2 regions of the Paenibacillus sp. UMB7766-LJ446 genome follow, and region 1 is predicted to be linked to the other one. Evidence: riboswitches for the same ligand, from Rfam matches in the RefSeq annotation. Region 1 holds a riboswitch; the other holds the start of a gene.
The links. Region 1 has a riboswitch for ZMP and ZTP ahead of QP794_RS08435 (TIGR01440 family protein). Riboswitches for the same ligand answer to the same signal wherever they lie in the genome.
Positions count from the first base shown of each region.

Region 2: another riboswitch for ZMP and ZTP. It lies ahead of QP794_RS13710 (bifunctional 5,10-methylenetetrahydrofolate dehydrogenase/5,10-methenyltetrahydrofolate cyclohydrolase); the one in region 1 lies ahead of QP794_RS08435 (TIGR01440 family protein).

Region 1 is NZ_JASOYM010000003.1:48,463-64,732, reverse strand. Features, by position in the region: gene prmC (peptide chain release factor N(5)-glutamine methyltransferase) at 1-44, shown strand, start outside; gene QP794_RS08470 (FtsW/RodA/SpoVE family cell cycle protein) at 130-1,350, shown strand; gene QP794_RS08465 (FtsW/RodA/SpoVE family cell cycle protein) at 1,568-2,788, shown strand; gene QP794_RS08460 (glycosyl hydrolase family 18 protein) at 3,561-5,120, shown strand; gene spoIIR (stage II sporulation protein R) at 5,396-6,055, shown strand; gene QP794_RS08450 (L-threonylcarbamoyladenylate synthase) at 6,339-7,487, shown strand; gene QP794_RS08445 (manganese efflux pump MntP) at 7,659-8,219, shown strand; gene QP794_RS08440 (low molecular weight protein arginine phosphatase) at 8,343-8,915, shown strand; ZMP/ZTP riboswitch at 9,000-9,081, shown strand; gene QP794_RS08435 (TIGR01440 family protein) at 9,221-9,814, shown strand; gene QP794_RS08430 (serine hydroxymethyltransferase) at 9,859-11,106, shown strand; gene upp (uracil phosphoribosyltransferase) at 11,535-12,164, shown strand; gene wecB (non-hydrolyzing UDP-N-acetylglucosamine 2-epimerase) at 12,203-13,360, shown strand; gene QP794_RS08415 (AtpZ/AtpI family protein) at 13,547-13,801, shown strand; gene QP794_RS08410 (ATP synthase subunit I) at 13,794-14,171, shown strand; gene atpB (F0F1 ATP synthase subunit A) at 14,217-15,035, shown strand; gene atpE (F0F1 ATP synthase subunit C) at 15,114-15,338, shown strand; gene atpF (F0F1 ATP synthase subunit B) at 15,453-15,941, shown strand; gene QP794_RS08390 (F0F1 ATP synthase subunit delta) at 15,938-16,270, shown strand, end outside.
Region 2 is NZ_JASOYM010000004.1:618,163-634,432, reverse strand. Features, by position in the region: gene fba (class II fructose-1,6-bisphosphate aldolase) at 1-189, opposite strand, end outside; gene QP794_RS13785 (SIS domain-containing protein) at 516-1,559, shown strand; gene QP794_RS13780 (hypothetical protein) at 1,706-2,161, opposite strand; gene QP794_RS13775 (arginase family protein) at 2,280-3,194, opposite strand; gene QP794_RS13770 (winged helix-turn-helix transcriptional regulator) at 3,300-3,662, shown strand; gene QP794_RS13765 (winged helix-turn-helix transcriptional regulator) at 3,655-4,038, shown strand; gene QP794_RS13760 (hypothetical protein) at 4,182-5,609, opposite strand; gene QP794_RS13755 (formylglycine-generating enzyme family protein) at 5,891-6,730, opposite strand; gene QP794_RS13750 (glycoside hydrolase family 11 protein) at 6,929-7,564, opposite strand; gene QP794_RS13745 (DUF4179 domain-containing protein) at 7,874-9,346, opposite strand; gene QP794_RS13740 (RNA polymerase sigma factor) at 9,333-9,524, opposite strand; gene QP794_RS13735 (sigma factor) at 9,572-9,862, opposite strand; gene QP794_RS13730 (MBL fold metallo-hydrolase) at 10,051-10,713, shown strand; gene QP794_RS13725 (nitroreductase family protein) at 10,862-11,347, opposite strand; gene QP794_RS13720 (nitroreductase family protein) at 11,365-11,949, opposite strand; gene QP794_RS13715 (MarR family transcriptional regulator) at 11,961-12,443, opposite strand; ZMP/ZTP riboswitch at 12,667-12,747, shown strand; gene QP794_RS13710 (bifunctional 5,10-methylenetetrahydrofolate dehydrogenase/5,10-methenyltetrahydrofolate cyclohydrolase) at 12,799-13,650, shown strand; gene QP794_RS13705 (DUF817 domain-containing protein) at 13,788-14,585, shown strand; gene QP794_RS13700 (undecaprenyl-diphosphate phosphatase) at 14,602-15,414, shown strand; gene QP794_RS13695 (hypothetical protein) at 15,499-16,200, opposite strand; gene QP794_RS13690 (hypothetical protein) at 16,234-16,270, opposite strand, start outside.

The DNA.
Region 1 (16,270 bases):
ATGTATTGGGTGTTCGTACTTCGGAACAGGTGACGAAAATGTAAGGTTCCACGGGTTTTCTTTTTGCCGTGAAATCCTCTACAATGAGATATACCGAAGATTGCTGAATGCTTGGAGGAACATAACTACATGCTGCACAAATTCAAGAAAATAGACTATACAATTGTTTTTATATTGCTCATTCTGATGGCTATTAGTATTTTGTCGATTTATAGTACCACCTTCGGCCGACCGAAGTGGGAGGCTTATCCCCAGAAAGCAGTAATTTTTTACATTATCGGTTTTATTGTGTTTTTCGGAATGTCCATGATTAACTACAAATTGATCATTAAAAATTACCTATACATTTATGGCGTGGGCATGATACTGCTTATTCTTGTTATGTTTATCGGTAAGGAATACTACGGGGCTCAAGGATGGTTATCCATATTTGGCCTGAGCTTGCAGCCTGCCGAGCTGTTCAAGCTATGTCTGATTGTCTTCCTGTCAGCGCTTCTGGCGAGGAAGAAAAACAGGCCGTTGTTTTTTGGACGTGATGTCATCCCGATCTCACTCTGTGTGCTTCCTCCGTTGCTGCTCGTCTTGCTTCAAAATGACTTAGGAAATGCGCTGAGTTATGTTGTCATCCTGGTGGGGCTTCTATGGATAGGCAATATCAAATTCACGCATGCCCTAATCGGTTTTGTCATAGCGGTAACGGCTTTGATTGCTGGTACACAAGCGTATATTCATTATCATGATGAAATCGTAAAATTCCTGAAAGATATTGGTCGCTCACACTGGGCAGATCGTTTCGATCCCTGGCTTGTGCCGGAGCAGACGTCCAGAGATGTTCTCTGGCAAACCTACAATGCCAAGTTGGCTATAGGCTCTGGAGGTATTAGCGGTAAAGGATACTTGGAAGGTACCACCATTCAGTCGAATCGGGTGCCGCTGGCCTATGCGGATTCCATCTTTGTACAGATCGGCGAAGAATTTGGTTTTGTCGGAGCGTCGGTCCTGCTGTTGCTCTACTTTATCCTCATTCACAGGCTGGTGCTGATTGCGCTGGAATGTAAGGATAGGGCAGGGCCATATCTGATAGTTGGCATTATAGCGATGCTGCTTTACCAGATCTTTGTCAATATAGGTCCGTTTATTGGTCTAATGCCACTCACAGGGATTACACTCCCGTTCATCAGTTTCGGGGGAACCTCGCTTGTCCTCAACATGCTTAGTATGGGACTTGTGATGAGTATCAAGGTGCATACGGAAGAGAACGAGGATATTCTGGGTTCCGCAGAACAACCGAGTATTACGGAACTGGTATTGAAGTTATTTAGACGCAAATCATCACAGCAGGAGCAATAATTTTTATCCAAAGAAGAACCCTTTCCGAAGAGAATACGATATAAGTTAACCCTGAATCAACAGATAGGAGCGAGATAGATCTGTGGGTTTCAGGGTTTTTCGTTATTTTGTTTGGCAGGTTTCCAATTTGTCTTCCAATTCTATACAATGGTAATATTGAAGACTACTGGAAAAAATTAATGGGTTGTTGAGCCTCAGGAGGATATGTGGTGCGAACATGCTGAGAATGCTGAAGAAGATGGACGGGGTTATTCTGTTTGTGTTGCTGCTGCTTATGGTTATGAGTGTATTTACGGTGTACAGTGCCATTCAGTCCGATCCGAAACTTGGGAATCATCATATCAAAACCTTGCTGTTTTACGGGATTGGATTCGTAGCCATCATTGGTATTGGATTGGTCAATTATAAACTGTATATCCAATATGCATTTTATATTTACGGTGTGGGGATCATCCTGCTGATTCTTGTCAACTTTGTAGGTGGCACGATCAATAATGCGAATGGCTGGATTAAGATTAATGAATATCTTTCTTTTCAACCGGCAGAGTTGTTCAAGATGATCCTGATTCTGTTTCTGGCGCATGTATTGGTCAAAAGAAAAAATTCTACGCTTCGTTTCTGGAAAGACATCGTGCCTATTGGTTTATGGACGTTCGTTCCCTTTGCACTCGTAATGATTCAGAATGACCTGGGCAACGCCCTCGGATATATCGTGATTCTGGTTGCTGTGTTATGGATTGGGAATATCAAGCTGTCTCATGCATTAATTGCTCTTGCTATTGTGGGGATCACCTTTTTTGGATTCGTCAAAGCATATACGTCGTATCACGATGAGATTTTTACCTTTCTGGAAAAGGCGAACCGGGAGCATTGGGCCGAGCGAATTGATCCCTGGCTTGTACCGGATAAAGCAACGTCGAAGGCCTCCTGGCATACGAAAAATGCGGGTCTCGCGATAGGCTCGGGAGGCATAACAGGCAAAGGTTACATGCAGGGAACTTCCGTTCAATCGGGGCGTGTACCGTATACATATTCGGATTCCATTTTTGTGGTTATTGCCGAGGAGTTTGGTTTTGTAGGCGGCTCTGTTCTGCTCTTACTGTATTTTATCCTCATCCATCGTATGGTGTTAATCGCCTTCCACTGTAGAGACCGGGCAGGGCCTGTGGTGATTGTAGGTATTATCGGCATGCTGTTATATCAGGTGTTTGAAAATATTGGTGCTTTCCTCGGACTGATGCCGCTTACGGGCATTACACTGCCGTTTATAAGCTACGGAGGAACCTCGTTGCTCATTAATATGGCATGTATCGGGCTTGTAATGAGCATTAAATTGTATGGTCAGGAAGACGAGGACGAGCTATTTATGGGAGAACAGAAACCTACCTTACTGGAACGCTTATGGAGGTTGGTCAAAAAGGAAAAGACAACAGCGTAACTTTGAACTTTGGTATGATTCAATTCTGCCATGGACATCCATCATCCCATTCAGAGGATGTTGGAGTATGTAATGGAGCCCTATATGATTTGTTTGTTATCCGATCTTTGCCTGCGCAGCTAGGTGATGATCTTTTTTTTGTTTTAAAAGTAAAGTAATCTTTGAATTTCAGATGAATACCAAATTTAATTTTTATTGACAAATATTTCAATTCTATATTATCCTAATTTTAACTAGATTTAAAACGTATTTTAACAGACCCTTAACCCAGCACGACAGACAGTAATAAATACGTTAACTATGGGTATTAAACAACTCCCCCACCCAGCACTCAGTCATGCTAAGTCGAATGTATTCGTCATTCGTTGGTGTACTCTTCCCTAAATCATCAGAATAAGTCAGCTTAACTGGAGATTCCTATATTCTTTATACCTCCCAGGTCAATGTTCAATAATTGATTCTTATCATAGCTTGTTTGCTATTCTACAAAATCTATTGGTTCTGTGCAGAACATCCGATGGCTCTTTTATTCTTCAAAAGTGAAATCGATTTCAATCTAATTGCAAACGCTTACTTTTGTTTTGGTTCTCTCTGATTTGAAGCAGAAAGGATGAGAAGCTATGTGCGTTAACACGTACAGGTATGGATGCACAGCGGCGTTGATGAAGGAAGAGGTGAGAATGGCGGGACGCGGCCCTCCTGTGAAGTGGGGTACAAGCCATAGGCCACGCTGCTGAATTTAAAAATTTAAACCCCGAAGGAGCGTTCAAAAATGAATTTTAATCGAGTTGGTAAGGCCCCATCGATCATAAAAGTGTTTATGCTCTTGTTTTTATCTTTTGCATTAATAGCTTCAACGATTGTCATTGGTCCTGCCAAGAAGGCAGGGGCTGCTCCACTCCCGAAGAAAATCATTGCTTATGTAGCGGGGTGGGCCAATTGGACCGCGAATGATATTAAGGCAGAGCAGCTCTCTCATATCAATTACTCCTTCGCGCTCATCTCCAAGGGCAAAGCGACGATTACCAATACAGATCGTACCAAACTGCAGCTCATGGTTGGATTAAAATCCAGAAACCCTGACCTGAAGGTGTTATTGTCTGTCGGTGGCTGGGGAGCTAACGGTTTCTCTGACGCCGCGCTAACAGACGCCTCACGTACAACGTTTGCCGACAGTATTGTGCAACTGGTAACCTCCAATAATCTGGATGGCGTCGATTTGGATTGGGAATATCCTACTAACCCTGCTGCCGGTACAACTGCACGACCACAAGATAAACAAAATTTCACACAACTGCTCTCGAAGGTTCGTGAGAAGCTGAATGCTCAAGGACAAATTAATGGAAAGCAATATCTGCTGACTATTGCCGCCGGAGCGAGCAGTAGTTATCTGAACGGTGTGGAAATCAATAATATCACGCCATTGCTGGATTGGATCAATCTGATGACTTACGATTTTCATGGAACCTGGGATGCAACCACAGGTCATCATACGAACTTGTCCGGTAGAGATATTAGTGTAACGTCTGCGGTCAATCTATTCAGAAACAGCGGTGTTCCCGCGAACAAGCTGGTCATTGGTGGAGCCTTTTACGGCCGGGCCTGGACTGGTGTCCAGAATTCAAATAATGGTCTGGACAGACCTGGTTCCGGTGGATTTGAACCCGATTACAACACGATTGTCAGCCAATATTTGAATAAAAACGGATATACACGGTATTGGGACAGCAGTGCCCAAGCTCCATATCTGTTTAATGGGAATACCTTTATCTCCTATGACGATCCGCAATCGCTCAGCCTGAAGGTACAATATGTGAAAAACAGCAATCTGGGTGGTATCATGTTCTGGGAGTACAGCAATGACCGATCTGGTGCGCTGCTTCAGGCCGTATATTCAGAGGTTACAGGTGGTGGTTCGGTGCAGCCGCCAAATCCAAGCGGGTACGCGTATTTGGTTGCACAAGCGAATCAGCAAATTGTCTCCGCCGAGAATCAGGGCAATGACCAGCTTATCGCCAATCGGACAACGGCAGGAGACTGGGAGCTTTTTGAATGGATCACGAACTCCGATGGAACGGTGTCCCTCAAATCCAAAATCAATAATAAATATGTCACAGCAGATGTTAACGAGGGTGGTGCTCTGATCGCCAAAGCCACAACCATTCAGCAATGGGAGAAGTTCAATCGTGTGGATTTGGGTGATGGAACAATCGCATTGCAAGCCCTCGCCAATAACTTGTATGTGACCTGTGATTTGAATAATGGCGGTAAGCTTGTAGCGAGCCGCAATTCGGTTGGCGGGGCATGGGAAGCTTTTCGGGTGAATAAGTAACTGAGAAGCAAGAGCTCCATGCAGCAAGCCAAGTTGATAACAAAAGGGTAGGCTAGAATTGGGATGGATCAAGGAAGTGCCAGCCGACAAGTGTTCCATGGGCAGGCGCTTCTTTGATTTTCGTCAGACATAAGGTGTGCTAACGGTCCTTTCGTTTTAAGTCTGTCCATCCTATTAAAATTTTAGTAGATTTGTACTCTAGCAGGTTTACTTCGGTCTCTTCCGGGCATACTGATAGACATGAGAGAGTTACAGGGGCCGAGGGGGAGAACGGAATGAGCAGAAGAATCGTGAAACAAATTGGACTTATTATTGTATGTCTTATGATGATCATAATGATGTGGGAAGGTCAGAAAACCGATGCAGCTGTGGCGGCCACAGCAATTCCAGAACAATCCATTCGCTTGCGTATTCTGGCAAACTCGGATGCAGCGGGAGATCAGCTGGTCAAACGCGAGATTCGTGACGCGGTCGTTGCTCAGATGGGTGAGTGGGTAACTCAACTGGAGAATCCGCAAAGCCTGGATGAAGCACGTGGGGTCATTCGTCAGCATTTATCTGAAATTGAGGATCGTGTGGGAGAAGAGCTTGCCAATCGTGGCTTAACCTATTCGTATCAGGTGGAACTCGGGGTTGTTCCTTTTCCAACCAAATTATATGGGGGTACCGTATATCCTGCTGGAGATTACGAAGCAGTACGGATAACACTGGGAAAAGGTGAAGGGCAAAACTGGTGGTGTGTGCTGTTTCCACCGTTATGCTTCATAGATGCAGGCACAGGTGATGCACTTGCGAAGCCTGCAACAGCATCTGCTGCTGCTTCTGAGCCTGGGGATGCACAAGCATCTGTACAGGCAGCAACACCGGAAGCGCGTTTCTTCCTGTGGGATATGGCCGTCAAATTGTGGGACTGGGTAACGGGATTGTTTGCATAACATGCTGCTAGACATAGGCTTTATCAGGGGGCTTCGATTCAGGGAAGTGCCCTTTTGCTTTATTATGGTTCGAGTCAAAAACCACTTGATGTTAATCGCTAGATAGAATTCTGACTCCATCCTTGGACAGAGCAGATATGTTATAATTACAGGAATCAGCAATTTAAGCGAAGAAGGCAGCGCGCAAGCGCGTTTTCTTGCATTAACTACCCTACTGAAGTTTAGGAATGATGGATATATGACTAGAGAGAACGAACAATTGCATCAGTCTTTCATGAATGACATGGATAAAGATGGAAGTATAGAGGAAATGGTTACGAGCATGTGGGACGTCAATATACTGGTAACCAATGAGAACACGGAAGATGTGGCCAAAGGAAGTACGTATAAACAGGCCCTCGCTGACTTGCAGGATGCCGCAGCCTGTCTTCGTCAAGGGCAGACTGTAGCCTTCCCGACCGAGACGGTATACGGTCTGGGCGCTGACGCTCGCAGAACAGCAGCGGTGGAGGCTGTATTTGCAGCCAAGGGGCGGCCTTCAGACAATCCGCTGATTGTGCATATTGCACAGCGTGACCAGCTGGATTCACTGGTCACGGAAGTGAATAGCACAGCGGAGGCCCTCATGGCGGCCTTCTGGCCGGGGCCGCTTACGCTTGTGCTGCCGGTTAGGCCAGGGGCGGTATCCCCGCGGGTTACCGCCGGTTTGGATACGGTGGCCGTGCGTATGCCGGACCATCCGGTGGCCTTGCAGTTGATCGCGGCGGCGGAATGCCCGGTCGCCGCGCCGAGCGCCAACCGCTCCGGGCGGCCAAGCCCGACACTCGCCGCACATGTGCGCGAGGATCTGGCAGGCCGCATCGGCGGCATCGTGGACGGCGGCCCCACTGGGGTGGGCGTCGAGTCCACGGTAGTGCAGGTCGGTGACGACGGTACCGTCACCATCCTGCGCCCTGGCGGCATTACGGCGGAACAGCTGTCCGCCGTTGCCGCCCGTGTCGCCACGGACCCGGCGCTGCTCGCCGAGGGGCCCGGTGGCGATGACAGCCCGGCGCCGCGCTCGCCGGGCATGAAGTACACGCACTACGCGCCCACAGGTGCGCTGTGCGTGGTGGAGGGGCCGCCCGCAGCGGTGGCGGCCTGGATCAGCGCCGCCCTCGCAGAGGCGGCGCAGCGCGGGGAGCGCACCGCAGTGCTGGCGTTCGCCGAGCACGCGGAGCAGTACCGCGCCGATGCCGTGTTCTCGCTGGGCGAAGCCAGCGAGCTGGAGGAGGCAGCGCGCCGGCTGTACGCCGTGCTGCGCAGCTGCGATGAGCAGGGAGCCACATATATTGTGGCTGAAGCCTGCTCGCGCGAAGGGCTGGGAGCAGCCGTCATGAACCGGCTGCTCAAGGCGGCAGGTCACCGACTCATACAGGTCGGTAACCGATAGCCCCCTTTTCCACGGCTTCGTCAGGCATGTATTTTCTTCTCCCTCTACACACCACGACCAGCAATCTCTTTTTTTTGAATGCTACGAATGCAAAAAATCTCCTCAGGTTATGTTTAGGTCCTTGTCCGCATATGGTGTACAAGAACCTTTACGTGACTTGGGGGTATGGGGATGTGGGATGTGTCTGCCCATGTAGGGCAGTTGGTAACCATTTTGATCATGGCAGTCGCACTCGGACTCGACGCGTTCTCACTCGGCATCGGGATTGGCATGAAGGGCATTCGTCTGAGAGACGTATTGCGAATCAGTACCGTAACGGCCTTGTTTCACATCATCATGCCGCTCATCGGCATGTATACGGGCAAATACGTCAGTTCCCTGCTTGGTGACATTACGACGTATGCAGCTGGCGGTTTGCTGGTCCTGCTCGGTGCCCATATGATTTTGAACGCTTTCCGGGAGGGAGACACCAAACTGGTGGATCATCGCTCTCTGCTCGGTGTGATTCTATTCTCTCTGAGTGTCAGTGTGGATTCATTCTCCGTTGGAGTCTCGCTCGGCATGTTCAGCAGTGATTTGGTGTTAACAGTGCTGGCTTTTGGCGTATGCGGTGGATTAATGTCCGTTATGGGTCTGCTGTTGGGACGGCGTGTGAGCCAGAACATGGGGGATTATGGAGAAGCGGTCGGCGGAGCAATCTTGCTCGCTTTTGGACTATTGTTTATATTTTAAAATATAACGTTAACTATAATTACAGCCTAGTGCAGTCTTCAATATATAGGTATGAGGTTCATTGGATCAGATGGGGTTTCAACATGATTCGACAACATATGCAAAATGGGGAGGCTAACCACAATGAAACATATTTTGTTTGTATGTACAGGGAATACCTGCCGCAGCCCCATGGCGGAGGGACTTTTACGTAAACTGGCGTCTGAGCGGGGCATTCAAGTGGACGTTCGTTCCGCAGGTGTAGCCGCAACAACGGGCATGCCGATTTCCCGTCATGCGGAGGCCGTATTAAGGGATCACAACGTGGAGGGACCACCTCATTCGACGCTTCTTAGCGCGAACCTGGTTGGCTGGGCCGATCTGATTCTCACATTGACACGCAGTCATAAACAGCATGTTATTCAGGTTTTTCCTGACTCGGTACACAAGACATATACTTTGAAAGAATACGTCGAAAATGACGAGCAAGTTCTGAGTGATCTTCAGGAACTGGACAGCCTGTTCGCGACATTGGAGATGAAACGTGCGCTCGGTCAGGAGATTTTGGCATCTGAACGTGAGCGGGCGATCGAGATTAGGCAGCGCATTCCGAGCTTTGACATTTCGGACCCGTTTGGCGGCAGTCGCGACGATTACAACATTGCTGCGGCAGAGATTCGGACCGCGCTCGACAGACTTTTGGACAAGTTGGAGTAATTGGAAGCCATATTAAAGCGGACATGGGATGTAAATTAGTCGTTGATTTTAAACGCAGGTTGTTTTATGATGAATGGGAAAACAGGGATCCGGTGTAACTGGCGACGAAGTGGGCACAACCACAATGGAGCACCGGAACAAACGGCCGGTCGCCTGGGCAAAAGAGCAATTCTGCGTTACCCGCAGACTGCTCTTTTTTTCGTCTTTCATCTGATTATTCGCTATAATAGTACCTGAAATGCCATGCAAGAATACGAAGGGCAGCCAAGAGGAAGCCGGGCATGATTTTATCGGGAGGCGATAGGATGACTATTGAATTAGATTCGGAACAACCCGGATTGCATGAACAGACTGCATCCATACTGCGTGAACTGGCGCTTGCCGGACAGCTTGGATCTGGACAGATTGTTGTGATCGGTACAAGTACAAGTGAAGTCGCAGGCAAACGGATTGGTACAAGCGGTGCAGTTGAAGTGGCGCAGCAGCTTCTTGCGGGTATACGCGAGGTGCAGCAGGAGTTCGGTTTTGATGTTGTATTCCAATGTTGTGAGCACCTGAACCGCGCACTGGTTATGGAGCGTTCTCTGCTTACACGTCTTGGATTGACTGAAGTGGGTGCAGTACCTGTGCCCAAAGCAGGTGGTTCCATGGCATCCGCAGCGTATCGCTCGCTGACCGATCCATGCCTGGCTGAACATGTGCAGGCCCATGCGGGACTGGATATTGGCGAGACGATGATTGGCATGCACTTGCGGCATGTGGCAGTACCTTACCGTACAGCACTCCGCTACATTGGTGATGCCCGTGTAACTACAGCGTTGACCCGTCCCAAGTTGATTGGTGGCGAGCGCGCAGTGTATCGCATGGAAGAGCAACCGGATTCGACATTTTGTGACTAATTTTTATTCAACCAATTCACTTATAAACTGGGAGGAATTTAATCATGGAACAATTGCGCAAGAATGACCCGGCAGTACTGGAAGCGATGAATCTTGAACTGAAACGTCAACAGAACAACATCGAGCTGATCGCATCCGAGAACATCGTAAGCGAAGCGGTTATCGAGGCTCTTGGATCTGTACTTACGAACAAATACGCTGAAGGCTATCCAGGTAAACGTTACTACGGTGGTTGTGAACATGTCGATATCGTTGAGGACATTGCACGTGACCGTGCCAAAGAACTGTTTGGAGCAGAACATGTGAATGTTCAGCCTCACTCCGGTGCACAAGCGAACATGGCAGTATATCTTGCGGCTTTGAAACCAGGTGACACTGTACTGGGCATGAACCTTGCGCATGGCGGACACCTCACACATGGTAGCCCGGTTAATGCTTCCGGCTTGCTGTACAATTTCGTGGCTTATGGTGTACAAGAAGATACGTTCCTGATTGATTACGATGAAGTGCGCAAAGCTGCATTCAAACATCGTCCTCGCATGATCGTTGCAGGTGCAAGTGCATATCCGCGTATCATTGATTTTGAAAAGCTTGCTTCCATCGCCAATGATGTAGGCGCTTTGTTCATGGTGGATATGGCTCATATTGCAGGACTGGTAGCTGCCGGATTGCATCCAAGCCCGGTTCCACATGCGCATTTCGTAACAACAACAACACACAAAACGCTGCGTGGACCTCGTGGTGGTATGATTCTGTGCCGCAAAGCATGGGCAGCAGCGATTGATAAAGCGGTATTCCCAGGTTCCCAAGGTGGACCTCTGATGCACGTGATTGCTTCCAAAGCGGTAGCCTTCGGTGAAGCACTGCAACCTTCGTTCAAAACATATGCACAAAATGTGGTGAAAAATGCACAGGTGCTGGCTGAAACGTTGATTGCTGAAGGATTGAACATCGTATCCGGTGGTACAGACAACCACTTGATGCTGATCGACACACGCAGCGTGAATATCACAGGTAAGGAAGCTGAGCATGTACTTGATTCCATCGGTATTACCGTGAACAAAAATGCCATTCCGTTTGATCCGACCAGCCCGTTTGTAACAAGTGGTATCCGGATCGGTACACCTGCGGCGACTTCCCGTGGTATGAACGAAGAAGCGATGGTGGCGATTGGTAAAATTATTGCTAAAACATTGAAAAACCCTAAAGATACAGCGAAATTGGACGAAGCCCGTGCGGAAGTGACTGCACTGACAGACCAATTCCCACTCTACACTGACCTTAAATACTAAAAAACATTGCTCATGCTGCTTTCTTTTGAGTTTTTATAAATTGGAATACAAAAGACGAAGCTGGCAGAATGCAACCGGAGAAGCGAAGCGCTCGCCTTTATCCCCTGATTTTCTCCTTATTTAAGGGGAATCAAAAAAAATCTGGGGATAACAGCGATCGAAGGTGCAATCTGTTTGCGGAGCATCACTTGTATTTATAATTTTTACCTACTCAATGATATAACAGCACGAGCAAACAGGACCGGAAGACTCATTTTTCCGGTCCTGTTTTTGTAGGATTCGGTTTTCTGTAATGATTAGGTGCCCTTTGATGGTGTAATTCGGTGTGGGTGATGATATAATATACAGGATTTATCGGGGCCTATGAATGATGATTAGGCATATTTGGTAATGCTGAACATGAAGAACATACCGGAGGGACAAATTAGATGGGAAAATTAGTAATATGTGATCACCCTTTGATTCAACACAAACTGACGTTTATACGCGACATGCGTACGAATACGAAAGATTTTCGTGAATTGGTGGATGAAGTAGCAACGTTGATGGCTTACGAGATTACAAGAGACGTTGAGCTGGAGACGATTGATGTACAGACTCCTGTAGCTGCAACACAAGGTAAAGTTATTTCTGGACGTATGCTCGGACTGGTACCAATTCTGCGCGCAGGACTCGGCATGCTGGATGGTGTTGTAAAATTGTTGCCAGCTGCAAAAGTTGGACATGTTGGTCTGTTCCGTGACCCTGAAACACTGCAACCGGTAGAATATTACACTAAGCTGCCTACAGACGTAACTGAGCGTCAACTGATTGTCATCGATCCGATGCTGGCAACGGGTGGTTCTGCCATTGCTGCTATTGACGTGCTCAAAAAACGCGGCTGCACACAAATCAAAATGATGAATCTGGTTGCAGCTCCTGAAGGAGTCAAAGCCGTTCAGGAAGCCCATCCGGATGTAGACATCTACGTCGCTGCGCTGGATGATCGTCTGGATGATCACGGCTATATCGTTCCCGGACTGGGAGATGCAGGAGACCGTCTGTACGGAACTAAATAAGCATATTGCATGCTGAATAGAAAAGGGGCTTTGCTTCAATGTCCAAGAAAATTAAAGTCATGACAATATTCGGGGTGCGCCCGGAAGCCATCAAGATGGCTCCGCTTATTTTGGAACTGCAGAAACATCCCGAATCTATTGAATCGATCGTTTGCGTTACTGCACAGCATCGTCAGATGCTGGATCAGGTTCTTGAAGTATTCGATATTCATCCGGACTATGATCTCGATGTGATGAAAGACCGCCAGACGCTGAATGAAATTACGATTCGTGTGCTGGGAGGTCTGGAGCCGGTTTTGCGTGAAGCAAAGCCGGATATCGTATTGGTTCACGGGGATACGCTGACAACGTTTGTAGCCAGCTATGCTGCGTTCCTGCAACAGATCCAGGTGGGGCATGTGGAAGCGGGCCTCCGGACGTGGAACAAGCTCTCTCCATACCCGGAAGAAATGAACCGTCAGTTAACCGGGGTGCTTGCTGATTTGCATTTTGCGCCTACGGACTGGTCGTCTTCCAACCTTGCCAAAGAAAATAAACCGGAGTCTAGTACGTATGTCACAGGCAATACGGTAACAGATGTGTTTCAATATACAGTACGGCAGGATTACACACATCAGGTACTCGATTGGGCACAGGGCAAGCGTCTTGTGCTGATGACAGCTCACCGCCGTGAATCCCAAGGCGAGCCTCACCGTAACATTTTCCAGGCTGTCAAACGGATTGCCGACGAGTTTGAGGATATTGCCATCGTGTACCCGGTGCATCCAAGTCCTGCTGTGAAGGAGCCGGCTCACGCGATTTTGGGGAATCACCCCCGTATTCAACTTATTGATCCACTAGACGTGGTGGATTTGCATAACTTTTACCCGCATACGCACTTGATTCTGACAGATTCAGGCGGATTGCAGGAAGAAGCACCTTCGTTTGGTGTGCCTGTTCTCGTCCTGCGGGACACAACGGAGCGTCCGGAGGGAATTGAGGCTGGAACACTGGAGCTGGTGGGTACCGAAGAGGAACGTGTATATGAGCGGACCAGAGCTCTGCTTACAGACGAAACAATGTATGCAAGCATGAGTCAAGCTGCCAATCCTTATGGAGATGGACATGCTTCGGAAAGAATTGTCAATGCGATTTTGCATCATTTTGGTGTGAATAGTGAACGTCCGGAATCATTTCACAGAAAATTCAAAAAATAATTCATTTTTTCTGACGGATTTATAAAGGGTACAGCATACAGTTAAACTGTACGGTTTACGCGGGTTTATGGGCTCTGAGGGCCTATAATCCCGTCGTTTTCCCCTTTAAAACACTAAAATCATTCAATTGACAAAGGCTCTCATCATTCAGTAAAATTAACTGGGATTGCAAGGGTGGCGTGGAAAATGGCCGATTCGAACAAACCAAATTCATCCCGTAACCATGATGATAATGTGTGGAAAGCAATGGGGCTCGTTACAGCTTTTGGAATCGAGATTGCCATTCTCGCTGTTGCCGGATATTACGCTGGCTCCTGGTTGGACAAGACCATCGGAGGTAACGGAATATGGATCGCCGTAAGCGTTCTCTTTTTCTTGGCGGCGGGCGGTGTAAGCATCTACTTTATCGCGAAAAAATTCATGGGGGAAAGTGATGAGTGAACTAACCAGATACCGCAGAATGATGACTGTTTTCATCATGTACTTTCTTATGATTTGTTTTCTCGCTGCGGCCTTTATGCCACGTGTGGAGACAATTGCTTTGGGACTGGCCCTGGGTACAGGAATTAGCTGGATCAATGCATTTTACCTGGGCTACAAAGTAAGGAAAATGTCGGATGATGCGGCAGAAGGTAACTTGAAGCGTGTGAACCTGGGATTTTTGACAAGAGCGGCACTCGCAGTGCTCGGTATTTTCATATCGATGCGCTTTCCGCAGTACTTCAATACATATGCGGTTGCAGGCGGTCTGGTCCTTGCACAATTTTCCTTACTGATTATAGGGATCGTCTATTCCCGCAGAGCAGAATGATGTTAGGTGCTGCAGCTTTCAAGTCGAGAAAGGGGTGAGAAAAATATGCATGAAGCTCCAATTATTATGCTTGGCGGATTTCGGCTGGATCTATCGGTTCTGTTGATGCTGGTTGTAACAGGTGCACTTGTTTTTATTTTTGCTGTACTGGCAACACGGAGATTATCCGTTGAAAATCCCGGCAAGCTGCAAAATTTTATGGAGTGGGCAGTAGAATTCGTCCGCAATCTGATTTCCAGCACAATGGACATGAAGAAAGGGAAACATTTTATCTCTCTCGCTCTTTCCATGATTATGTTCATTTTTGTAGGTAACATGCTCGGTCTTCCGTTTCAGGCTGTAACCGCGGTGGATAGCGCAGAACATGCGCAGGTGTTCGGTCAACCGATTGTTACGGCAGTGGACGCGTTTGAAGAAGCGCATGCCAAGGACCCTGAAGCACACCCGCACGTTGAGCTGGCCTGGTGGAAATCACCGACAGCTGACTTGTCTGTAACGATGGGATTGGCACTCGTAGCATTCCTGGTGTCTCATGGACTGGGATTGTTCCGTAACACAAGAGGATATCTGCAACATTATCTTAAACCGTTCGCCTTGTTCTTGCCGATCAACCTGATTGAGACGGCATCCAAGCTGCTAACACACGGAATGCGTTTGTTCGCGAATATTTTCGCGGGCGAGGTACTGATTACAACGATCCTGAAGCTGACCACATTCAAAGTGTTTGGTGCCATTGCAGCGATTCCGTTGCTTATGGTGTGGCAGGGCTTTAGTATCTTTATCGGCGCAATCCAGGCATTTGTTTTTGTAATCTTGATGATGGTGTACATTTCACAAAGCATCGAGACGCATGACGAACATTAAGTTTCAAGCCCTACGAAGATTTCTTCACCAGGCTGAACAATAAAAAATTCGATTTAACATTTTAAGGAGGATATACAAATGGGAGCAATGGCATTAATCGCAGCAGCAATTGTTGCAGGACTGGGCGCGTTTGGCGCAGGTATTGGTAACGGTATGGTAATCAGCAAAACGGTGGAAGGGATTGCCCGTCAACCGGAAGCAAAATCCACTCTTCAAACAACAATGTTTATCGGTGTAGGTCTGATCGAGGTATTGCCGATCATCGGTGTGGTATTGGCGTTCATGTTCTACGGTATGGCTTAATTAAATCGATACAGGTTTGGCGGGGAAGGCCATAGCCATCCGCGCCTTCTTTTTAGGTAATGTCCGTTCTAACGGATGACGTTTCAAGGATACCTCCAGGAAGGAGTGAACAGATTGAGTTTCATATGGGAAAATACGCTTCTTGCGATGATTGCATTTGTAATTTTATATTGGCTGCTTAGCCGTTATGCTTTCGGTCCTTTGTTCTCCATTATGGAAAAACGTCGTGAACTCGTGATGACGCAGATGAATGAGGCTGCTCAGACTCGGGAACAGGCCATTGCCTATGTGGAGGAACAAAAACAAGCTCTGGAGCAAGCGCGCAAAGATGCTTACGACATTATTGAACAATCCAAACAAACGGGCGGCAAACAAGCCGAATCGATTCTGGCTGATGCGAAAGCAGAAGCTAATCGTCTCAAAGACGATGCTGTACGTGAGATCGAGAGTGAGAAGAACAAAGCGGTCGCAGCGCTTCGCAGCGAACTGGGTACAGCTTCCGTTCAAATTGCTTCCAAATTGATCAAAAAAGAAGTTGAGAACGGTCCTGCACAAGAGGAACTTGTGAACCAATACCTCAATGAGGTAGGAGGCCGACAATGAGCCGCGATACGATAGTTGCCAAGCGTTATGCGAAAGCATTGTTCGAAGTTGCTCTTCAGCAACAGCAGGTACTTGAAGTTGAACAGGAACTGCGTGCGGTTGTTAGTGCATTGACCGGGGATGCTGATATTGAAAAATTTATCGTATCTCCGAACATCTCTGATGAAGCCAAGCAGAATGTGCTTCATTCAAGCCTTGATGGCAAGGTATCCGAACCTGTCCTTCGCACCGTGCTGCTGTTGATTGAGCGCGGACGCGTTGAATTGCTGGAAGCTTTGCTGAATGATTATTTGAAGATCCAAGGCGAGTCGCTCGGCATAGCTGATGCG
Region 2 (16,270 bases), on a different contig from region 1:
GGCGATGTATTCCGGACCCAAATGGTTGACTGTGCCCACCGTGGTTTGAATAATCAGCGGTGATTCGGTTTCTACTGCTGCTTCAACGACAGCCTGAAGCATCTCAAGAGTGTGTACGTTAAATGCAGCAATGGCGTAATGGTCCCTGCGAGCTGTTTGCAGCAGTTCAGTGGACGAGATCAGTGGCATATCCATTCCCCCTTAAAAGGTTGCGCCGCTCCCTGCTTCTAGGATTCAATGGTTACCCTTTATCAGCAGGCTACATAGCGACGATTAGAACGATCCTGCACCTCCCTTCACGGGTCAGATGAGATTGGAAAACTTTTGAACTTTTCTTGCTTGTGATCATAATAATCTTTTTATTTGATTAAATCAATCATTATTTTGGAAAACTATTGCAATTTAGAAGGTTATAACGGCATAATTATGATTAACACAATCATACAACTATATATTTGATCAAAAAGATCACAAACTGATGTTATCAATCTAAAACATTCCCGGGAGGTATTTTTATGAGTTTGACGTATCGTGAAGTAAAAGAACAATATAAGGCCTTGCAGCAGACTTACAACTATTTACTTGCCAAACGCACGGAATTTACTGCCTTTGTCCAAGCTCAAGCAATTACCTCCGTAACCTTTGTTGGCGCCGGGTCCAGCTATTGCTTGAGCGAAGCGGCCGCTTTTTCCTTCCGTTTGCGTGCTGGCCTACCCTCAATGTCACTTGCCGCTGGTGATCTCATGCTCCATGCAGATCGGTACCGTCCCATGTTGAAGCGCAGCCTGATCATAGCGCCGTCTCGATCTGGCAGCACCAGTGAAGTGGTTGAAGCGCTGCGTTTACTCCAGTCCGATCAACGTATTCCATTATTAACAATTTCTTGTGTAACGGACTCGCCGTTATCTAAAAGCGCCGATTTCCCTTTGGAACTGCCCTGGGCTTTCGATCATAGCGTTTGCCAGACCCGGACAGTAACCAATCTGTATGCAGCCAATCTCCTTCTTGCCGCTTTTCTTGCTGGAGATGAGGACCTGATTATCGACATGCAGGAGGCGATTCATCAAGGCGAAGCCTACATGGAACGTATAGAGGACAGCATCCGCCGAGTCTCCGACTTCAACTGGACAAACGTGGTACTGCTTGCAGACGGTGAACTACAAGGAATGGCAGCCGAGGGCGCCATCGCTTTGACCGAAATTGCGAAGACACAAGCACACGCATACCATCTTCTTGACGTACGGCACGGGCCGATGGTCACAGTGGATTCGGATACGTTAGTGATCGCAGCCTTGTCGGATAGCGGTATTGAGCATCAGCGCAATCTGTTGAGGGATATTAAGGAGCGCGGAGCCACCATTATTACGTTTGCCGATCGGGCGAAGGACATTCCGCAGGAGTTCTTTGACCTTGAGATCACGACAGATCGCCCACTTGATACAGCGGTGCGGGGTATCCCTTTCATTTTCATCTCGCAAATCACTGCTCTTGCCAATGCTGAACGCCATGGTATTAACCCGGATCAACCCGATGGGCTGGTGGCCTGGGTCAAGCTGTAAGAAGCAAGTTTATTTCTTTCGATCCGCTTTAACGGTTGGCTATTTATATAAAAAAGTCGCCATTTCTGGCGACTTTTTTTTCATGTTTATGCCCTTTTATCCAGTATAACGTCAGGGGATACTCAAGACGTTAGATAAACTGTTTACTACAATCCAATAAACATATTTCTGCTTAAGGGTCCCCAATTTCCACCTGTGTATCCGGATCTCCCTTCCAAGTTCACAAAGCATGGAAGCAAAATATAAAGAACACCCATCGTCGCGTTAACATTGAAGGTTATAACAAATCTCGTTTTGGAATTATTGATTGGAGTTATCATTCCCCGATCAGCACGAATCGTATTTTCTTTAGAAATGGCCTCTCCCATTCCTACACTGGCTATGTCTGATGGACTAGACATATTACTTCTTATCCAATAATTCGAAATGTTTGTTGCTGATGCTAAATCCGCTGGCTGATCATACGTCACTACAATTTGATTGGATGCAACTTGCCTAACCTCCACTACAACAGGATGAGGCATCATGGCTTCCCTTTCTCTTCCCCCCATGTTCTCGATCCAATAAGGATGTATTGTATTGGAATGATTATTAACTGACATTAGATTCCCTCCATGGCTGACTTCAATAGTCATTTGTCCTGAAATAATGTATGTAGGTGAATGACTATTGGTGTTTTGAAACCCGCCAACTCATTTTCCGGGAACGCAAGTGACATTATTAATTATTTAAAATGGGTATCTCTCCAAGCAAATTCTTCAAGTTAATCGAATCCCATGGCATATGCTCGGTTATACCCAAACCAACCACATCTGTTTCTTCCGATAGCTCTTTGAGCAGATGAAGAAGCTGAGGAATTTGCAAGGCTCCCGCAGGAGAAAAGGTGTAGGGTCCTTCAGGATTCGCAAATAATAAAGAACGAAAAGCTTTAGGATCCAGCACATCCAAGTCAAGGTGAATTGCCAAATGCTTGATATTGCTTTCTTTGATCCACTCTTTTATGGATTGTGTACTCCTCATTAATTCTTCGGCTCCGGCTGTTCTGATGCCGAGTCTTTGGATCATTTCTGCATCTGACTCTGCAGTAGTTATACCTAATCTTTCTAATGCTTCTGAGATGACTTCGCTTTCTTGCTCCGTAGGCGTTGCCAACCCCGCGATAAAGATATTTTCAGGTTTGAGAGGGATTTTCACATGTTTTGCAAACTCCTCATCCCCTTCTCCCAAAAGGTTCCCCAGGGGTAGCGTATGTCCGTTATCATACCCCTTATATCCAACCAAATCACTGTGCGCATCAATCCAGATCAAGCCTAATTCTCCATCATACCGTTCGTTTAAATAGGCAAACGGGGCTTGTTCAACCAAGCAGTCCCCACCAAACATGACGATGCGGTCCGGCTTGTGAGCATGAATAATATGCTGGGCTGCTTCCAGTTGTTCAATGAGCTGTTTTCTCCCATTTACACCATTCTCGTTTTCCAGTGGAGTTCCATCATATGTTTGTACAGGCACTTGAATCAGTGGTTGATCATTATCAGGAGCCAGCCAGGCAAGCAGTTCCGCCCCAAAAGAGTAATTAGGATTGTTTCCCCCCTGCCATTGTGGCATTAACAGACGTATTGTTTTTTGATTCATGTTTTTCTCTCCTTTACTTCAAAGTAAGGTTAGTATAAACTGAACCCAAATCAAAAAGTAGTACGCACTATTATGACAGGTACTACCCGAAAGGATAGCATAAATATGAGCATGGCTGAATATCAAGGTAAGGTTAAACATATTCAAGATACGCCTTTTGGCTACACATTGTCTGTCATTGGCGGCAAGTGGAAGATGGTCATTATTTATCTTTTGGCAGAAAACCAAACGGTGCGCTTTAATGAACTGAAAAGACAAATTGGAGCGATTACGTTTAAAACTTTGAGTTCACAACTCAAAGAATTGGAAGCGGATGGGATGGTCGAACGGAAAGAGTATCCTCAAGTTCCTCCTAAAGTGGAGTACAGTCTGACCGATAAAGCGGAAACGTTACTCCCCGTTTTGGAAGGCTTATGTGAATGGGGAGTTAAAAATCAAAGTGAAAGAGGTGTACTCGAGGATGATTAACTTTAGAAATAAAACGTATCGCTGCACCTCCGAAATTGTTATGAGCTTACTGAGTGGTAAATGGAAAATATCTATACTGAATCACTTAACTAAAGGTCCGGTTCGGTTTAATGAGCTGCAGCGACTTCTGCCTGACGCAACCCAACGCATGATTACGATGCAGCTTAGAATGCTTGAAAGCGACGGTCTTATTATTCGCAAAGTTTATCCGGTTGCCCCGCCAAAAGTAGAATATTATTTGTCCGATCTGGGGGAGGAACTGGCTCCCATGCTCCAGATGCTGTGCAAGTTTGGATCGACCTATATCGAGAAATTTCCCGACGAAGTATCATGCGACAATGATGACTCTCGCCGTGACACCGTTAACGTGCGGTAAACCCGATGCCCCTAGCTCTCTTCTCTTTGAGAAACCGTTTTATCGCAATAAAATTAATCAAGCAATGTTGGCATGATTTGACGGCAGCAGCCCTACACCCAAAGCCCTGCCGTCAAATATTGTGACATGGAAGGTTTAAAGAATTATAGCACTAAAAATTGCGTACCAAAGCCCTTTCCAGAACGAAAAGCTAATTCCAGCTCCTCTTCATTTCCCTTCTCCAGTAAAACCACATTTTCGGGATACAACCTCCCTAACAAAGCCCATTGTACAAGCCCATTGCCTCCGGTTGGAATGAAGTGAATTCCATCATCCGTGTTCGTTACCAATCCGGTATGGGACAGAATGTCTGTTACCCGGTGCAAGCTAATAGCTGTGCGATTCACCATTGCACCGTTGGAATGGTTTTCCCCCTTAGGCCGATATGAAAATCGATGTCCCCTAAAGAGCTGACCAAGATCTACAGTAAATGCATGACCTTCTCTCTCCAGACAGAATAGCACGGTTGTTCGATCAGTACCTGTATTCGGCACCAACCTTGCGCTGGATGGAAAATCCGTATGCTCTCCTGAAAATTGAAGATGATCCTTGCTACCCGGTATACCCGCTCCTGCTTCGCTACGTGGTGCAGCATAATAATCGTCATATTCATATTCGAACGAGACTGCAACTGTATCTTGTGGTTCTCCTACCTGAATGGTCTGTACCGAATGCCACTTCAATAGATAGCGCGCGGCTGAACCGGCCGACTCTCCCAATCCAGCCGGCAACACGGTCCCCAAAGGATATTGAAAACCGTAACCCGCAGAGGTCAAACCCGAGCTAAGCACACTCTGTGCATACTGAACAATCGCTTTGTGAGTTAATTCCTTCCCTATCAACTGAGTTAGAAATACCTTACGGGCAGGCTCCAGAAAACGCAGTCCTTTGAATTGCGTGAGTTCCTTGACTTCAAACGGTACTTGTTCCCAATTGGCAAAGGGAAGTAATGCATCTCGCAGCAATACAAATTGGTGCAGGTATTCATTATACAACTGCATGACCCTTGGTCCCCCAACAGGTCCCCAAACTTGAGCAATAGCTTCCGGTATAAGGGTATGACCGTAGCAATGACTTCTAAATTCCAGTTCTCCAAGAGTTTCTGGTCCATATTGCGCAAGTGCCCTCTTATCAGAATTAACCTCTCGTGCCCAGAGAACCAATTGTTCACCAATGCGTGCCGCCTGTGCTGTAAGTTCGACACCTGCATTATCCTTCAAAGCCAACGGTCCAAGTGGTAGCGATGACACATCGCCAGAGATCGCCAAATTGGCCTGAAGACTGTCCAACAACACCGAAGGATTACCGTCTATCGGTTCTCCCAGCTGAACAAGTATCCCCTCAAGCAGTTTATCCAGCTCAATGACGACCTCTTTTGCTCTATATATGCCATCAGGCAATTTCCAATCCCAAGCCGCATTCTCGCCTGGTCTAATTGAGTCCTGTGCATATGTCCCAATGAGAGACTCTACATCTATTGCTTTTCCCCATACGATACGTTTATCTTTCAAATGAAGTTGATACTCTGCCATTTTTTCCACCCCATCAGTACGATTTTATTGTGAACGACAATTCAACTTACCGTTCGATTGCTAGATTATCAGGTTCTCTGATGGTTGAGTAGTACGCACTTTTTTGTATGATCAGATCATTTTTGTATCGTAGGATACTTTTTGATCCTGCTATAAAACGAAGAAAAAAGCCGCTATTAGGCGACTTTCTGAATGACCGTTCTTGTGTTAACGTTTGGTGCTTAACCTGTTTCTTTTGATAGGGCTTGCAATTGTTTTAGGCAGTTTCCCCTGTTCCTTAGCTATTCCCCGCGAACAACACGAAAACCTTGATCGGGACCAAACCCATTGGCATCAAATTTTCCTCGAAAAGCGATCTCGTTATTGTTGATCCCACCGATCCAGCCTCCGCCCTTCACAACCCGGAAGGAAGCAATTTGACTCTCCGCGTCGATGTACCAGTCCCAGCACCATTCTCTTACATTACCAGACATATCGTAGATTCCAAGCTCGTTTGGCTTTTGTGTACCAATCGATTTGGTTTTGTTTTTGTTGCTCTCTATGGCAGGCCAGTTCCAATCTCCAGTTAAGATTTTGTCCCCGGCGTTCTTCCAATACCATGCTACTTCGTCGGCGTTATTGCTGCCGCTGTATGTGTAATTCTTGCTCTCCTGACCTCCGGCTGCGGCATACTCCCACTCCGCTTCTGTAGGCAGTCGGTAACCGTTAGTTCCCTCATTAATGGTTACTGTCCACTTTAAATTATCGTTATCATTCTTATTATTCAGGTCTTGGTTATCCTTATCGATATTGTAATGCGGTTTCAAGCCCTCTTGTATACTTCTTTTGTTACAATACTCTACCGCGTCATACCAACTCACCATTTCTACTGGCAATTCATCTCCTTTGAATCCGGAAGGATTATTTCCCATGATATCCTCCCACTCTTTTTGAGTTACCTCATATTTCCCGATATAAAAGTTCGACAGGGTCACATTTCTTCCAGCAAAATTGGTCTTGTTGTTCTTAAACGTCCCGCCTTGCACGAATACAAGGTTATCCTTCGGTTCGGGTTTATCCTGCGAACAAGCGCTGATTACTACCATTGTTGCTATTAAAAAGAACATTAATAGCTTTCTCATTGAACGATCTCCTTTAAGCTAATGGGAAAATAACAGGTTATGATGTCTGCCATCCGTTAACGTTGAAGGCCATTTGCTCGATAAGAAACGGCCTTCAACGAATTAGGACGGACTGGTTGGATCTGAGGGAAGGCCATGGGCCTGCCCTAATGTATAAAAATCTGTTTTACTTTCATAGAAAGGCTTACCGTGGATTGGTTACCACACCGTTACGTTGGAACTTCCGCTGCTCTGATATCCTTCTGTCGCTAACACCTGATAAGACCAATTGCTACCCAGATTCATGCCTTTGCTTGCCCATGCGTTCACATGGTTGCTGAATGTAATAGCGGAGTTCACCCCGGTCGCTCTCTTCGACTGTCTTACACTCCAGTACTGGGCAAAGGTTTGTGTCCCGTCAATGGAAGGTGCGTTGTATCGCATGGTTGTATAGATGTCATAGGTACCCCCGTCACTGGTTACGGTACCTTTAAACGTTCCGGTTGGACGATACGTACCCCAGTTATCCACAACGTAATATTCGATAAGTGCATTTCTCGTCCATCCGTAAAGGGTCAAATACCCATTGCCAGATGGTGCAAAGACACCTGCATTATAATTAATTGTCCGGTTTGGAGATCCGACATTCCAACCTTTACCAACTACAAAATTCCCTGTATTCTGCCACGTTACACTGTAATTACCGCCTGATCCATTAACAGCATTGACTGTTCCACCGCCATCGGTCCAATTTTGCCAATAATCTGTTGCCGCACTTGAAGTTGCTGCAAACACACCAAAACTCATAGAAGCCGCAAGAACGACCGTCAACAATTTTTTACTGAATTTAAACATACTCTACCTCCCGATATGATTGTATTTTCACTATAAAACTCGTTTAGTTTGATTCTCTGGGATGTGTCCGGTTTACCCATTGGACTTTTTTTACTTTTACCTCCTTTCTGACTAAATTATAGAATGATAGCGTTTACATAAAAACCTGACAAACTATAGAATAATCTCTAATATGTTTATATATGTTCTGCTTGTATTCTAAAAATCGACTTGTATCTACAAGAAACAAATATGCAAAAAGCCGCCCATTCGGGCGGCATGGAAATTATAATGAGGGTATTGGTGATCTTTAGACTACATATTAATAAGTTATTTTAACAATACAGACCAGTCAGGGTCTTTGTACCATTTATCGACTACTTGTCTTATCAGGATAAGTTCGTCCGGGATGTAGTCTAATCCCGTGATCCGGTATTCATAAGGCTGCCGCATACTGCGATCCCCCATGCTAATAACTCCTTCTCTCCAATTATCTGTAAGCGCACCCTCTAAGGATGATGCTCCTCTCTTACTAACTTCATACTGCTTGCCTTCTGAATCGTATGCTTTCCATTCTTCATTTCGTATTTCATTATCCATTTCCCCATAGAACGATACGGCCGTTTCATATGTGCCATCGCGGTTTTGTGAGTCCTTAAGCGTAGTCCCAACCACCTCTATGCGATCTGTTAATATTTGAAAAGATTTGGGTTCTATCAGCTCTGAAGGCTTAAAGGAAATTCTGCTGCCGTCTGTTTCCGCGATCGAATATCCATCCAAAATAAAACGATACGGTTCATGTTCCGGCAGGTACTTGAAAATATAACTCCAACGAATCTTTCCTTCTTCAGTCACTGCATGATCAGTTGACATCAAGCTATCCATGTAACCCATTTTCCTCGGGTTAACCGAATGAATCTCTTCATTCTCTATAGTTTCAAAGTGAAAGCTCAACATCTGCTTTTTCCATAAATCACCGGGAGATCTTGCCATTGCAGCAGCATCAAGTTCAGTCTCCAGTTCAAAACGGACTCCTTGTACCATTCTCGTTAACCTTTTTAAAGTGACAGTCATTCCGTGTGGCGTAGAATAGCTACCGGTCAGTTCCTCTATTTTTGTTTGCTGGTTAGCCTCTCTCATATCTATATCAAAGCTAAAGTCCCAATCTCCTTCAATGAAAGGCTCGTTCCTGTTACCAAGCGTGCCAATATTTCCTTCTATTGTAATCTTGTCTGTTTGTAATGGCTCATTAAAGAAAGCAACCATATAATAAAAATCATTTGTGTACCCCATATCGTACATGGTATCCAATTCGTTACCTTTATCATCTTTAATCGTAATGTTGTTCAGATCTCCAAGAAGTAACTTATCACGATTGTGCTTCCCCTTTTTATCAAAGAGTTGAAGAGCCAGCGTCACTCGGGTAGGATCTGCAACAGCTTCATCAATTACCAGCGTATAACCTTTGTCCCTTACTTTGATATGAGGATTATGAACTAGTCCCAATTCTTGTGCCCGCATAAGTCCAATATCTGGGTTATCCTTGGCAAATAAAGACCGGATCATTTCACCAAATGTGGGCACTGAATAAACCGAAACTGTTCCTAGGATGAAAAAGAGGGCTACGACAGCTGCTACCCACCTCCATCGTTTATGGGGATATCTCTTTTTTGTATTCTGCTCAGAAAGGGAAGAAAGTGCGTTCTCCATAGCAAGTTGTACTCTATCAGGAATGATCATGTCTTTTCTTTTGGCATTAAATAATTGCTTGAGCTCACGGTCAACCGGATCATGAAAATTCATATTTGCCCTCTCCTTCCTTTAGAACGAGCTCGGATAATTGCCGTCTGGCCCTGAATAACCGTGATTTTACTGTTCCTTCGGAAACTTCAAGCACTCTTGCTATTTCTTTGACCGATAAATCCTCGATATAAAAAAGTGTTACGATAGTTTGAAGCTGTTCATCCAATTCGTCAATCACCTCAAACAGCTCGATTTGTTCAAAATCCCCCTTATATGATGTCTTTCTCAGATCATAAGGGACAAGGGGGATACTCGCTTCTTTTTCTTAATAATTTGATTACACTCATTAATTAAAATCCGAATAATCCAAGTTTTAAAATAAGCGGGCTCTTTCAGTGTATGTACATTAGAAAAAGCTTTGGCAATGGTCTCCTGTATCGCATCTGCACAATCTTCATCTGTTTTAACGATTGATCTTCCTATAACAAATAGGCTTTGCTGGACAGCACGTATTAAATAAACAAAAGCTTCCTTATCCCCATGTCTTGCAAGTTCTGCTTTTTCCGATAAATCCACTAGTGGTTCCCCCTTTCTTCTCATTCCTTCTATCCATTAGATCATCCTATACTTGGTTTGGTTCACAAGAAAACACAAAATTTAACAAACCGTTCGCAAAATTTCTACCCCCGTATCTTTCTACGTATTTGGTTCGTTTACAAAGAGATAACTTATTTATATATTTCTTTCTATGGAGGACTAATAATATGGAAATTTCAAAGGGAGTCGAAATGCTTCATCTGGATTATCACGGGAATGTCATCCACCCCATTCTTTTAAAGGATCAAGAAATGACTATTCTAATAGACACTGGTTTTCCAGGTCAATTCGAGGATTTACGTGCGGCGATAGAAATGGCTGGTGTCTCGTTAGACAAACTAAATGCAGTAATTTTGACCCATCAGGATGTCGATCATATAGGGAATCTTCCGGAGATTTTGCAAACGTGTGGAAACGAAATTAAAGTATATGCACACGAACTGGATAAGCCGTACATCCAGGGAGAGCTGCCTCTTTTAAAAGATGGCCACCTGGAAAATCCCCCGAAGGGCAACGTGAGTGATACTCTAATAGATGGTCAGGAACTATCGTTTTGTAGCGGGATTCGTGTTATTCACACACCTGGGCATACGCCAGGCCATATCAGTCTTTATTTGAAGGAAAGTAAAACGCTTATTGCCGGGGATTCGATTTATAGTGTAGACGGAATGCTTGGGGGAATTCATGCACCGACCACACCGGACATGAATTCAGCAAAGCTCTCGTTGAAAAGGTACTTAGATCTAGACATCACATCCGTGATTTGTTACCACGGGGGATTAAGTGATGTAAATGTGAAAGATCAGATATCAAACCTCATCCAAGCTTGATCTTTTGGAGAATCAATGTTGTTCTGCGCTTATGATAGCTCGGAGATGTATGATTATTTTTGACAAACACACAAAAAAAGGAAAGACAATCCCTTTCAAGGCATGGTCTTTCCTCACTCATTTGAATTCTCTTCCCTATGTCTTCACACTACAGCAGTTCGAACTGAAGCTGAGGTTCAGGTACCTGAGCTTTCCCTTTGGGCTGTTCAGCAGCGTATCCCAATTCCAGAACCGCAGCAATACGCTCGTTGCCAAGTACGCCAAATGTTTCAGCACGGCTCCGGTCGTACATCCAGTCATGCAGCGTGCTACGTACACCAAGTCCCTGTTCATAGGCAAGCAAGCGAAAATTTTGGATTAGGCAGTATACGGCTGCAAAGTCCTCTTCCCGCTTATGGTGATCGGCCTCTTCCTTCACCAATACCAGAAGATACGCTGGCGCGTGCTCCTGCAATCCCTGCATGAGTTTCCCATTACGGTTATCGGCAAAAATAAATCGCCACGGCTCACGGAGTCCATCATTTGGCGCCCATACGGCGTGATTAAGCAATTCAAGGATTAGCTCCTGCGATACTGGTCGATCCAACAAATCTTGCGGACTGTGCATGTCTCCTTCCAGATCGGACAATTTCATTTTTACACCTTCCCCTTTTACGTAATCTGGCCCTGTAAAACAGTCCACTTTTGCTCAGCTGGTGTTCTTTTTCGGCTTCTTGGCGCTCTGTCAAAGTATCCTATATGAAGAATGCCAACAAATCTTTCATTCTCACGCAGTCCAATTCCTTTGAAAAATCCTTCGTGCTGAATCATGGACTCTGTATCCCACAGCATGCCTAACCCTCGTTCCCATCCCAGCAGTTGAAAGCTCTGCATCATTTCGCAGGCAACCGCAAAATTGCGGTCATCGGTCAGACGATCCGGCCCTACAGCAGACATAACAATGACATGGGCAGGAATATCGGTGAATCTCTTTTTAAACACATCCAGCAGTTTTCCCGGAATCAGCTTACCGAGCTTGCTCTGCGACATCTGTTCCAGCATACAGTCCACCAGCCGTTTGCGTGCTTCTGGAGTTCCGGCATATACAACACGCCACGAACCAGCGTCAACGATTGGTTGAAGCCGTGTGGCCCTGTGCAGCAATTCAACAACCAGCTCCTGTTCCACAGGGGTTGCATTACATTTACGAATACTTCTGCGTTCCCTGATCAATTCGGCCAGACTCAAGCGCTTCACTCTCCTTTGGTTTATCTGGATTCCATATCCATGCTGCTGTCTTGAAGAAATTGATGTATTATTTTCAGCTCTGGTTCCGAATATTTGTCCATGGAACGATAGAAACGTTCGGCCTCAAGTACATGCAGACGTTCATGCAGTTCAAAAATCTTTTTCCCTTCTGGTGACAACCTGAAATAGCTCTCTTTCTTGTTATCATTCATTTTCGTGCGTTTGACGAATCCTTCCTCCAGCAGTTTGTTGCCGATCTTGGTAATACTTGCTTTGGACAAATTCATCGCCTCGGCAATGCCCGTATTGTTAATGGGTTCATGCCTGCCAATGCAATCTATCATATGAACTGCAGTCAAATGCTGAGGGATTTTGTCGATGCTTTCCCGCTGGGCGATACTTAGAAAATGTTCGATTTCCGTATCCTTGTGATTCTCATATACATGTAAAAATCGGATAAATTGGTCATACAGTAACTGTTTTGTTTGATCTTTTGAATCCATTCTGCTATCGCTCCTTATTTACTTGTAAACAATAATAAAACCTTAAATAATCTATATTATTCACTAATTCAATCTTAAATAGTTTACTCGTTAACAACAATATATCATGATTGATAACGGTTATCAACAATAAACTCTGGCCAGTAAATTTGGAATCTTAGAGAGATCCATTACCTATTGAACATTTGCTCTTTTTCAAGTACTATCAATTTAAACAATTCAAACGACCATATGTGACTGGCGAACACGGTGAACCGTGAGGGAGCATATGGTTTGTAATAAGCCGTACGCCTGGGCAGAGGTAAGGAATATTTATTTCCTTGCCTCTTTTTTATGTTGAAAGGGCGATGTGAAAATGAGTACAGACACACTGATCTTGAATGGACAAACGGTAGCAGATTTTATGAAGGAAGACATGGCCACAAAGGTTGGCATCCTTAAGGAAAAAGGCATTCAGCCTTGTCTCGCTACAATTCTCGTCGGAGATGATCCTTCCTCAGCGACCTATGTGCGTATGAAAGGAAATGCTTGTGCTCGCTTAGGCGTGCATTCCATAAAGATCGTTCTTTCTGCGGATACCACCACGGATGAATTGATTCAAGAAATTAACAAACTAAATGATGACCCTTCCGTACACGGTATTTTGCTGCAGCACCCTGTCCCGAATCATATCGATGAAAGAGCAGCTTTTGACGCCATTCGTATCGAAAAAGACGTTGATGGTGTAACGACCCTCGGTTTTGCACTTAATGCTTTTGGAGAAGCCGAATTCCCTTCCTGTACACCACAGGCTATCATGCGTATTCTGGATTTCTACAATATTCAAATTGAGGGCAAACACGCGGTGGTCATCGGAAGAAGTCCCATCCTGGGCAAGCCTGTGTCAGCCATGCTGCTAAACCGGAATGCAACGGTGACGACCTGCCACTCCAAAACTGTGAACCTGGAAGAGATCGTGAAGCTTGGTGATATCGTCATTGCAGCCGTGGGTAAACCTCTGTTTGTCAAAGGAGACTGGATTAAACCGGGTGCTGTCGTTATTGACGCAGGTTATAACAAAGGGAATGTCGGAGATGTGGACTATGAAGCTTGCTTTGTTCCTTCTTCAGCCATTACACCTGTACCGGGCGGCGTTGGGCCTGTAACAATCGCAACGCTCATCGAACATACGATTAAATCTGCCTATAAGCTATCTGAAAATGCATAAATGAAATAGCGCAAAAAAACAAGGTCCCTCCGATTGACGAGGGGCCTTGTTTGTCTTTGAATACGGCTATAATTGAAAATAAGAACATATATATAGCATTTTTTCTCTTTTTACAAACGGATCATATCTATATTATTATGAACAAGGCTTGGGAAGGAGATAAACATAACTTGAAACCTTTAGTACAGCTGCTGCATTTTGGTTATCATCAAGCGATGAGTTGCATTTTTCCTGTGGCGATCTTTGGAACGTTGGCCCTCTCTAGCGTAATTCAGATCCCCTTTCTTTATCGCTATGATGCCATTCTGCTGATTTTATTAGCAGTGCAATACCTTATGTACCGGAGCGGATTGGAAACACGTGATGAAATCAAAGTCATATGTATATTTCACGTGATTGGTTTGGTGCTGGAGATGTATAAAGTGTGGATGGGATCCTGGTCATACCCTGAGCCTGGATATACCAAGCTCTTTGGTGTTCCCCTTTATAGTGGATTTATGTATGCAAGTGTAGCAAGCTTTATGTGTCAAATATGGCGCAGATTGCGTATGGACATGACTGGATGGCCCGGGTTTGTATCTTCGGTTCTGTTAGGTGGATCCATCTATATCAACTTTTTCACACATCATTTTATTCCCGATTTTCGTTGGTGGTTGACCGCTCTTGTGTTTATTGTTTTTCGAAAAACGTGGATCATCTATCAGGTACGATTAACGACCTATCGTATGCCGCTTACACTCGCTTTCATCATCGTAGGTTTCTTCATCTGGACGGCTGAAAATATAGCTACCTTTTTTAATGGGTGGAAATATCCTGACCAACACGACTCCTGGCAGCTGGTTAGTTTTAGCAAGATCAGTTCGTGGTTCCTTTTGGTTATCATTAGTGTCATCATTGTTGCTCAGCTTAAATATGTCAAAGCCCATCGAAAATAATAAGTAGGAGGATACAATGGAAGACATTATTTTGTGGTTGAAATATGTATTATTAGGTATCGTACAAGGGGCTACTGAGCCTATTCCGGTTTCTTCAAGCGGACATTTAATTATTGCTCAACGATTGCTTGGCATGAAGCAGAATGGATTATCCTTTGAAATTTTGACAAACACAGCCTCACTGATTGCCATTATGTTTATCTTTCGGGAAGATATCAAAAAACTTATAGTCGGAGGCTGGCGATTCCTAATCTCTCGCAATGCAGCGTACAGAGCAGATTTCATGTTTTGTCTATACATAATCATTGGTACTCTCCCTGCTGCGATCGGAGCTGTGCTATTCAAGGATAAAATTGAAGAAATTTTCACTTCTGTTTATACGGTTGCGATTAGTTTACTGATCACCGGGGTTGCTCTGTGGCTCATTCGAAACCTTCGCGGGCGGAAAAGAGATGGCGATTTGTCGGTGAAAGACGCAGTACTGGTAGGTCTGGCTCAGGCCGTGGCTCTTATTCCGGGGATAAGCCGCTCTGGTGCAACAGTCATTGCATCTATCGCTGTCGGGATGAAACAGGAAACGGCTTTGAAATTTTCCTTTATGCTCTATATTCCGATTAGCATTGGAGGGGTAATATTAGGTGCATCTGACATCGTAACCGATCCGCAGCGTACACAGCTAGCTATACCTTACATTTTAGCATTCATCACTACGCTTATCGTTACCTACTTCTCAATGAGATGGTTTATGGGAATTATGGCTAGAGGGAACCTGATTTATTTTTCATACTATTGCTTCGTAGTCGGAATTCTTTTACTTATTTTTTTGTAAAACAGGAGATCCATTTAACGTAAAAGGGAACAACCTCTAATCAAGAGGTTGTTCCCTTTGTATTATCCTCCACACGTTTATTTCTTAACTCTCTCCAAGAACCATGGAACCCATATCATTCGAATCTTCAATTTGTTTATGGATTATAAGCTCTCCTCTGTCGTTGAATCCCTTGATTTCATACGGAATAGTTGCAGACGAGGGCAGGAATACAAACCAGATTATGCTGTCAGGGCCCACCTCCACCAACTTAGCTTCGGTAGCCACTGGTTTATCATTTTCTTTGAACTCGACGGCAACACGCTTAATAGCGGGGTCTAATATATGTCCGAACAGCATAGGAAAAGGTTTCGATATATGACTTAATTCAGGTATGCTCATATAATCCAGCGCTGACGTGAATTGAGATGATTCACCTATGGAATATCCGCCACCCCACACCCACTTCCAGCCGAATACTATTTTACGCGCATACTCCATCTGAAGATTGCTGCTATTTGCCTGACTCGTTTTTTGTTTAAACAAAACCATTCCCCCGTCTACCGGTTCTTGATGAATGATCTGTAATGAATCATTATGACCTCTAAACCTCTCAATCGCTTCTTCAGGAGTTTTTCCTATAGGAATATGGATGGTTCCACTCATTCCCATTGCCTTCGACATGCGCCAATCGGACAATCCACCAGCCTTGTCATTAACATAAATAAATGCGATGCACAATAGGAAAAGTAAGAGAGCTATCACTGTAATTCGTCGTTTGCTTCGTTTGCTTCGCATTGTTTGCATTACTACGTCCACTCCTTCAGATAACGCTCATTACTACTCTCCCTGAACAGTAGATAAGGAAACAAGCACT